2 regions of the Micromonospora sp. NPDC049102 genome follow, and region 2 is predicted to be linked to the other one. Evidence: riboswitches for the same ligand, from Rfam matches in the RefSeq annotation. Region 2 holds a riboswitch; the other holds the start of a gene.

Region 1 (4,406 bases), on a different contig from region 2:
GTCATCCCGGCGGCGGACAGGTCGGCCATCACCCCGAGGACCCCCTTGACCAGCTCCGGGTCGAGTGCCGAGGTGGCCTCGTCGAAGAGCATCACCTCGGGTCGCAGCGCCAACGCCCGGGCGATCGCCACCCGCTGCTGCTGACCACCGGAGAGCTGCGCGGGCCGGGCGTCGGCCTTACCGGCGAGCCCCACCAGCTCCAACTGCGCGCGGGCGACCTGGACGGCCTCGTCCTCGCCGAGTTTGCGGAGCCGACGCAGCGCCAACGTGACGTTGCGCAGCACGCTCATGTGCGGGAAGAGGTTGAACTGCTGGAACACCATGCCCACCCGCTGGCGCAGCGCGTCCGGGTCGTCGCGCAGCACGCTGCGCCCGTCCAGCAGGACGTCGCCCCGGTCCGGCTCGATGAGTCGGTTGAGCGTACGCAGCAGAGTGGACTTGCCCGAACCGGACGGGCCGATCACGCAGGCCGTCGCGCCGCGCGGCACGCTGAGGTCGACGCCGCGCAGCACGCGGTTCGACCCGAAGGCCAGGTGGACGTCACGCGCGTCGACGCTGACCGAGGTGGTGGTCGCGGTGGTGGTCATCGCCGGTCTCCTTCCTGGATGCCAGTCAGCGCTGGGTCGTCCTCGTCCTCGTCGTCCGCGGGTGCGGTGGTGGGCCGGCCGTGGCGCAACCGCCGGTCGATCGCGTTGACGACGTGCGTCAGCGGGACGGTCAACGCCAGGTAGAACAGACCCGCCAGCAGCAGCGCGGACTCGTTGCCGGTGGTCGCCGCGTAGTCCTGCCCGATGCGGAACAACTCCCGCTGGCTGGCCACCAGACCGAGGAAGTACACCAGGCTGGAATCCTTGATCAGCGCGATGAGCTGGTTGACCCAGGCGGGCAGCACCCGCCGGATGCCCTGCGGGATGATCACCAGCCGCATCGCGTCGGCCCAGGAGAAGCCGAGCGCCCGCGCGCCCTCCAACTGCGCTGCCTCCACCGACTGGATGCCGGAGCGGAAGATCTCCCCGATGTACGCGGCGGCGATCAGTGACAGCGCGAGGATGCCCAGCGGGTACGGTTCCGGTCCCCAGACCTGCATGCCCAGCGGGGCCAGCCCGACGCCGATCAGCAGGATCGTCGCCGCGGCTGGCAGCCCCCGGAACACGTCGGTGTAGACCCGTGCGGGCCAGCGCAGCCACCGACTACGGGAGATGCCGGCCACGGCCAGCAGCAGACCCAGCACCGTGCCGAGCAAGGCGGCGGAGACGGCCAGGATCAGGGTGTTGGGCAGCCCGACGGTCAGCATCTCGGGCAGCGCCTCGCGCATCGCGTCGGCGTCGAAGAACGTCTCCCACAGGGTGCTCAACGGATCCATCGTTCGCCTCTCCTACCGTCCCGCTCGCTCGTCACCGCTTGTCGCTCAGGACGCCGTCGAGGCGGACGGCTGCGCCGACCCGGACGGCGTGGCCGGGGCCGCCGCCGTGCCGCTACCCGGCTTGAAGTCGGCCGGGATGGGCCGCCCCGGGTAGTACTGGGCCTGCAACCGGCTCCACGTGCCGTCGGCGATCACCTCGTCGAGGCCCTTGTTCAGCGCCTCGCGCAGCTTGTCGCCATCCTTGGCGACGGCGTACGCGGTCGGGGCGGGGCTGAGCTGCTTGGCCGCCACGGTGATCTTGCCGTTGCTGTCGGCGGCCGACTTCTCGCCGATCTCGGCCGGTGCGATCCAGGCGTCGGCGGTGCCCGCCTTGAGCTGGTTGATCGCGCCGTTGTAGTCCGGTACACGCACCGGGTCGAGCTGCTTGCCGGTGGCGTAGTCGTCCTGGACGGTGCCCTGCACCACCACGACCCGCTTGCCGGCGAGCTGGTCGAACCCGCTGATCGGTGAACCGGCCGGGACGTCCAGGCCGAAGTAGCCGAAGTCGTACCCGTTGCCGAAGTCGACTGTCTTCTTGCGCGCCTCGGTGATGGTGATCGAGGAGCTGCCGACGTCGAACTTGTGGTTGTTGACCTGGGACAGCAGCGCGGAGAAGTCGGTACCGACGAACTCGACCCGCAGGCCGAGCTCGCCGGCCACGGCGGTCAGCAGGTCGTTGTCGAAGCCGGTGAACTTACCGTCCTTGAGGTACACGTTGGGCGGCGCGTCGGTCAGCGTGCCGGCCCGCAGCACACCCGGCTGCGCCAGACCGTACGGGTTGCTGCCACTACCCGCCGCCGAGCCACCATCCCCACCCCCGCCCCCGCAGCCACTCAACCCACCAGCAACAAGAACCGCCCCAACAACAACAAATCGACCAAGAAATCGCACAGTTATCTCCAAAAGACAGGGTCGACCCCGTCGATCATGAAGTTGTTGCCTCGACACGCCGGTCGGACGGGCAACAACTTCATGATCGACGCGAGGGGTCGCGCGGATGGGTGGGTGCCCGGGAGGTGTGGGCGGGGTGGAGAGGGGAGGGTGGAGAGGGGAGGGGAGGGCGGGGAGGGGAGGGGTTAGCGCTTCAGGCGGCGGTACACGCCGCGCTGCGCATTCGCATCAGGTCCACGTGCCGACGCCGGGTCAGGGCCGGCATGCGCCGGACGGCCGGTGGCGTGAGGCTGAGGATGTACATGCGGTCTCCCGGGTCTTGGTGCTGACCTGGGTGCCAGGCCACGCTTGCACCGACGTCCTGCCGGTGCCTGGTCTTCACCCGGGGCACCCCACCGCGGAGGAGGGTTGCCGGCCAGCGAGCCGGGGCTTGTCGCTGGCGCTCATGACCTGCGTCGAGGTTAGCAGCAGCCACTGGTCGGTCGTCCAGCCGATATGACCACGCTCACCAGCCCTGGCCCGTGCCCGACGAGCAGGTCAACCGGCGTGCACGTGCGGCCGGCGCGTCTGGTCCGGCTCCTGACGGCGCAGGATCTCCCGGGTGACCGAGGCGATCTCGCCCTGCCCGAACGCCAGGTAGCGCAGCACGTTGCGGGCCGGACCGCCCTCGGTCCACTCGAAGTAGATGTGCGGGCGTCGCGCGCTGCGGTCGCGGATCTCCAGCAGCAGCGCGGCCAGTGCGTTGGGCACCGAGGAACTGGCCAGGCTGAGCACCGGGAAGTGGTCGTGCGCCACGCTGCCGCGCACCAGCAACCCGGTCTCGAAGTCCGACGGATCGGTGATCCGGACCTCGACGAAGATCACGTCACTGTCGTCGGGGAAGTCGTTGTCCGCCATGGCCTGGGCCAGCTTGTCGCGGTACTCCGTCAGGTCGCGGCGCTCCGGCTCGTGCGCGATCAGGCGGATGCGACGGTCGGCGCGCTCGTCGATCATCCCGGTCGCCACCTCGTCGAGCTCGACGTGGTCGACCCGCAGCTCGAACGCCCGCAACACCCGCGACAGCGCCGACACCAGGATCATCGCGCCGATGAAACAGGCGGCGATCTTCACACCGTCGGGACGCTCCACGACGTTCGCCACGGTGGTGTAGACGAACACCACCGCGATGACCCCGAACGCGACCGCGCGACCGCGCTGACGCCGCCGCCGCGCCGCGAGGGTCACGGCCGTCGCCGCCGAGGTGATCAACACCAGAACCCCGGTGGCGTACGCGCCGCCCTGCGCGTCGACGCTCGCGGAGAAGACGACCGTGATCAGGAACGCCACCCCGGTGAACACCAGCACCAGCGGCCGGACCGCGCGGGCCCACGTCGGTGCCATGCCGTAGCGGGGCAGATACCGGGGTACGAGGTTGAGCAGCCCGGCCATCGCGGACGCCCCCGCGAACCAGAGGATTCCGATGGTGGAGAGGTCGTAGACCGTGCCGAACACCCCTCCGAGATGCTGGTGGGCCAGGTAGGCCAGCGCCCGGCCGTTGGCGGCCCCGCCCGGCTGGAACGCCTCGGGCGGGATCAGCACGGTGGTGGTGACGCTGCTGGTGATCAGGAAGACGCTCATCGTCGCGGCGGCGGTGGTGAGCAGCCGCCGCGAGCCCCGGATGCGGCCCAGCGGCCGATCCTCCGAGTCCTGGCGGTCCCCCCGGATGTGCGGCATCACCGCCACCCCGGTCTCGAAGCCGGACAGCCCCAGCGCCAGCTTCGGGAACACCAGCAGGGACAGCGCGACGACCATCAGCGGGTCGCCGTGCCCGGTGCGCAGCGCGGTGCTCCAGTCCCCGACCGCGCTGGGGTGGTTCACCACCCGCCACAGCGCGTCGGCGATCACCACCGCGTTCAGCGACAGGTAGACCGCGACGAGGACGACGGCGATCCCGATGGCCTCGCCGAACCCCTTGAGGAACACCGCGCCGAGCAGGGCCACGAGCAGCAGCGTGAGCACCACCTCGTGACCCTTGAGCCCGCCGGGCAGGAACGGGTTCTCGTCGATGTGGGCGGTCGCGTCGGCCGCGGACAGGGTGATGGTGATGATGAAGTCGGTGGCCGCGAAGCCCAGC
Region 2 (4,406 bases):
GGCGATCCGTAGGCCGTGCGGCACGTCGGCGTCGTCCCGGCTGGACGTCGAGCTGTGCAGGTCCACCGGAGGCTCCGCGCCGACGACCGTGGCCTTCGCCGGTGCGACGGGCCCGGGGATGGCTGGCGAGGCCACTCCCGGCGTCTCCGGGGCGTCGCCCGGGGTCTCCTGTGCGGCACTCACCGACTTCTGTCCTGACTGGTAGGCGCGGCGCAGCCGCCCGCGTACCCGCTCGAAGCGGCTCAAGCGCACCTCCTGGCAGATGAATTGTCCGCCCACGGCGACAGGTCGGACAGCATACGTCCGTTCCCGACACCGTAGGGCAGTTCCGCCACACAATGCCCGCACCGCCGTGGGCGTAACCACCGGCAGCCGGTCACCTGCGACACGGTAGCGTCTGCCCCGTGACCGCCGACCAGGATCTCGACTCCGGCCTGCCCATCCGCCTGCTGCACGATCGCGTGCTGGTGCGGATGGACGGCAGCGAGGGCGAGCGTCGCTCCAGCGCTGGCATCGTCATCCCGGCGACCGCCGCGGTAGGCAAGCGCCTCGCGTGGGCGACCGCCGTGGGTGTGGGGCCGAACGTCCGCGCCATCGTCTCCGGCGACCGGGTGCTCTTCGACCCGGACGACCGCTCCGAGGTCGAGCTGCACGGCCGCGGGTACGTGCTGCTGCGCGAACGCGACGTGCACGCCGTGGCCGCCGTACGGGTGGAGAACGACTCCACCGGCCTCTACCTGTAGACCTTCCCCGAGCGCGGCCGCGCCGTTTGTCGGCGCGTACGACGGGAAGCCAGCCGGCGACCGTGGCCCTGGGGAGGGACGATGCCGGTATTCGTCAAGAAGCTGCTGACCTGGGGCAGCGTCGCGTTCCTGATCTACTTTATGGCGTTCCGCCCGGACGGTGCCGCGCAGTTGTTCAAGGGGATCGGGGTCGCGCTCATGGCGATGGCCCAGGGGCTCGGCGACTTCCTCACCACGCTGATGACCTGACCCGCCGCCCGGCCGCGCTCAGGCGTGACCGTGCGGCCACGGCGCGGCGGGGCGTAGGGCGTGCCAGCCGGCCGGCGGGTGGTTGACCGGGGGCGTCGGGGCGAGCACCACCGGGATGGGCACCACCGGCTCGTCGGGCGCGGCGACCGATCGCTGCGTACCGTCCGGGAAGCGCAGGTGGTACTGGCTGCCGTCCCAGACGCCGGCCGGGGCCTGCGGATCGCGGCCCACGAAGTACGACCGGTACGCCGTGATCGCCTCCAGCAGTTGACGCTCCTCGACGGCGGTCCGCTCCCGGTCGGCCGGTTTGCGGTCGAGACCGCGCAGCGTCCCGTCGCGCAGCAGGGCCAGCCGGGTCGCCGCGAGCTGGTATCCACGCATCGCCCGCGCCCCGGCGTCCCCGGCGACGCGGCGCGCCCAGCTCCGGGCGGCATGCCGACGACCCAGGCTGCTCAGGGCGGCCACCTCGGGCGGGCTCAACCAGCCGGCGCGTACGTAGTCGGGCAGCGTCCGCTCGGTGAGCCGTCCCTCCCAGGCGCGCAACCACACGGCCAGCCCGACCACGCCGAAGAACACCGGCACCATCAGGCCCAGGAAGCCGTACAGCATGATCACTGCCTCGCCGGTGGTCTGGGTCAGCGTCGGCAGCAGGTTCCACGTCCCGTGCAGCATCATCGCCAGCAGCAGGCCGGCGATCGGGGCCAGCACCCGGACACGCCGGTCGGCGGTACGGGAGGCCACCCCGAGGCCGACACCGGTCATCGAGGTGAAGAGGGGGTGGGCGAACCCGAAGAGGAGGATCCGCACGATGAAGATGGCGATCACCTGCTGGGTGCCGGTCGCCGGGCCGTACCGGTCGGCACCGGCCGCGTAGCCGTATCCGCCCAGGTAGAGGATGTTCTCCACCATGGCGAAGCCGACTGCGGAGAGCCCGCAGTAGACCAGGCCGTCGGTGATCCCGGACCACTCCCGGCGGCGGAACAGCAGCAGCAGGATCGGGCCGAGGGCCTTAGTCAGCTCCTCGATGAACGGTGCCACCAGCACGCCGGTCAGCGCGTCCGGCAGTCCCCAGTCCGCGAAGCGTCCGGCGGCGAACTCGTTCACGTTCAGCGAGGCGGCCGTGGAGACGAACGCGCCCCAGGCGAAGCAGAAGATCAGGTATTTCAGGGGTTCCGGTTCGTAACGGTCGAGCCAGAGGAAGCAGGCGACGAGCACCGGCACCGGGAGGATCGCGGCGACCACCCCGACCAGCAGCGCCTGTACGCCCAGCGACTGGCCGAGGGTGAACACCATGAACACCGCGCACGCGGCGATGAGCAGCACCACCCCGGCCAGCACCAGGAACCGCACCCAGCCGAAGCGGCGCGGCGGCATCCCGGGTGACGAGCCGGCGGGCGGGGCCGCGGGCGTGTGCGGCGGCGACGGCAGGGGTGCACCGGGCGGGGTGTCGGCCATGCGGTCAGCGTAGCCATCCGCCGCCGACTGGTCCGGGCGCATCCACAGCCGCTATGCTGGCGACAGGTCACGAGCGCCAGCGTCAAGCCCCGGCTTGCTGGCCGGCAACCCTCGTCGAGTTCGCGGTGGGGTGCCCCGGGTGATGACCGGGCCCAGCCCGATCGGCGTGCTGGGCAAGCGCGGACCCCGTCCCGACAGGCACACCCGGGGTCCCTGAACCCGGAGGTTCCGGCGTGTCCGTCACTCTCGTACCCTCGCCGCCCAGCCTGCCCGCCGTCGCGTCCGCGCCGTCGGTGGCGCTCGACGTGCTCGGCGTACCCGGCGAGATCAACCTCGACTACGCGGCCACCGCGCCGTGCGTGCGGGCCGCGGCCGACGCGGTCACCGAACTGCTGCCGTGGTACGCCAGCGTGCACCGGGGCGCGGGAGCGCTGTCGCGGCGCTGCACCCTGGCGTACGAGCGGGCCCGGCAGACGGTCGGTGACTTCTTCGGCGCGCGTGCCGACGACCACGTGATCTTCACCCGGAACACCACCGACGCCCTCAACCTGCTGGCCCGGTCGTTGCCCGCTGGCACGACTGTGGTCACCTTCGCCGGTGAGCACCACGCGAACCTGCTGCCCTGGCCGCGCGGCTCGGTACGCCTGCCGGTGCCCGCCGACCCGGCCGGGGCGGTACGCGCTCTCGCCGCCGCCCTGACCGAGCTGCGCCGCGACAGCAACCCCGTGCTGCCGGTGCTGGTCGCGGTCACCGGGGCGAGCAACGTGACGGGTGAGCTGTGGCCGGTCGCCGAGCTGGCCCGGGTGGCCCACCGGCACGGCGCCCGGATCGTCCTCGACGCCGCGCAGCTCGCCCCACACGCCCCGGTCGACCTGCACGCGCTCGACGTGGACTACCTGGCCGTCTCCGGCCACAAGCTGTACGCCCCGTTCGGCGCGGGCGTGCTCGTCGGCCGGGCGGACTGGCTGGACGCCGCCCCGCCGTACCTCGCCGGTGGCGGTGCCACCAGCAACGTCGGGCCGGCAACCCATGACGTGACCTGGGCGACCGGCCCGGCCCGGCACGAGGCCGGCACCCCGAACCTGTTGGGCGCGGTGGCGCTGGCGGCGGTGTGCGCGGCGCTGGTCGACGCCGACCGGGTCGCGCTGCACGCCCGTGAGCAGGCGTTGCTGGCCCGGCTGCGCGACGGCCTCGCCGCCCTGCCGCACGTGGTGGAGCTGCGGACCTTCGACGCGGACGCGCCCCGGGTCGGCATCGTGTCGTTCGTGGTCGCCGGTCAGGACTCCGCGACGGTGGCCGCGCGGCTCGCCTCCGAGCACCGGATCGGCGTACGCGACGGGTTGTTCTGTGCCCATCCGCTGGCCCGGCGGCTGCTCGGCGAAGCTGCCGCGCGTACCGGGCGCAGGGATCTTCCGCCGACCGCGCTGCGCGCCAGCATCGGTCTGGGCAGCACCGACGCCCAGGTCGACCGGCTGCTCGCGGCGCTCGCGGAGCTGGCCTGAGCACCGTGCTCAGCCGACCGGCGGGGCGGTGGGTGGTTTCGGCGCCTCGCCCGGCTCGGCCGGTTCGCCGACCGGCCGCTCCTGGTCCCCGAAGGAGGTCCGGATGCAGCGGTTCGCCTCCTCCTGCTCGATCCCGGAGGCCACCAGCAGGTCACTGGCCGTGGTACGGATCTGGGCGACCACGACGCTGCCGGAGAAGCCGACCCCTGCGCCGTACGCCCGCCCGGCCTCGCTGACGGCCCGCAGCGACCGCTCCCGCGCCTGCTGCGGCTCCTCACCCACCGCGAACTCGTGCTTGAGCAGCCGGACCGACTCGGCGAGGTGGCCGATCGCCTCCGGCATGGCGTCGGGCACCGGCTCGTCGTCCTCGATCAGGGTGACGGACCGGCGGATCAGGGTGCCGGAGTTGCGCATCGCGCGGTCGATCGGGTCGGCCGCCTCCGCGTAGTGGGTGAGT

What was found. Region 2 has a riboswitch for S-adenosylmethionine ahead of ACGFH9_RS05370 (aminotransferase class V-fold PLP-dependent enzyme). Riboswitches for the same ligand answer to the same signal wherever they lie in the genome.
Region 1: another riboswitch for S-adenosylmethionine. It lies ahead of ACGFH9_RS17445 (ABC transporter substrate-binding protein); the one in region 2 lies ahead of ACGFH9_RS05370 (aminotransferase class V-fold PLP-dependent enzyme).

What each region holds. Positions count from the first base shown of each region.
Region 1 is NZ_JBICTE010000016.1:49,793-54,198, forward strand. It holds gene ACGFH9_RS17435 (amino acid ABC transporter ATP-binding protein) at 1-587, opposite strand, end outside; gene ACGFH9_RS17440 (amino acid ABC transporter permease) at 584-1,363, opposite strand; gene ACGFH9_RS17445 (ABC transporter substrate-binding protein) at 1,409-2,239, opposite strand; SAM riboswitch class IV at 2,633-2,744, opposite strand; gene ACGFH9_RS17450 (amino acid transporter) at 2,831-4,406, opposite strand, start outside.
Region 2 is NZ_JBICTE010000003.1:161,069-165,474, reverse strand. It holds gene ACGFH9_RS05390 (AI-2E family transporter) at 1-246, opposite strand, end outside; gene ACGFH9_RS05385 (GroES family chaperonin) at 405-743, shown strand; gene ACGFH9_RS05380 (hypothetical protein) at 825-992, shown strand; gene ACGFH9_RS05375 (PrsW family intramembrane metalloprotease) at 1,011-2,489, opposite strand; SAM riboswitch class IV at 2,513-2,633, shown strand; gene ACGFH9_RS05370 (aminotransferase class V-fold PLP-dependent enzyme) at 2,714-3,949, shown strand; gene ACGFH9_RS05365 (aromatic acid exporter family protein) at 3,959-4,406, opposite strand, start outside.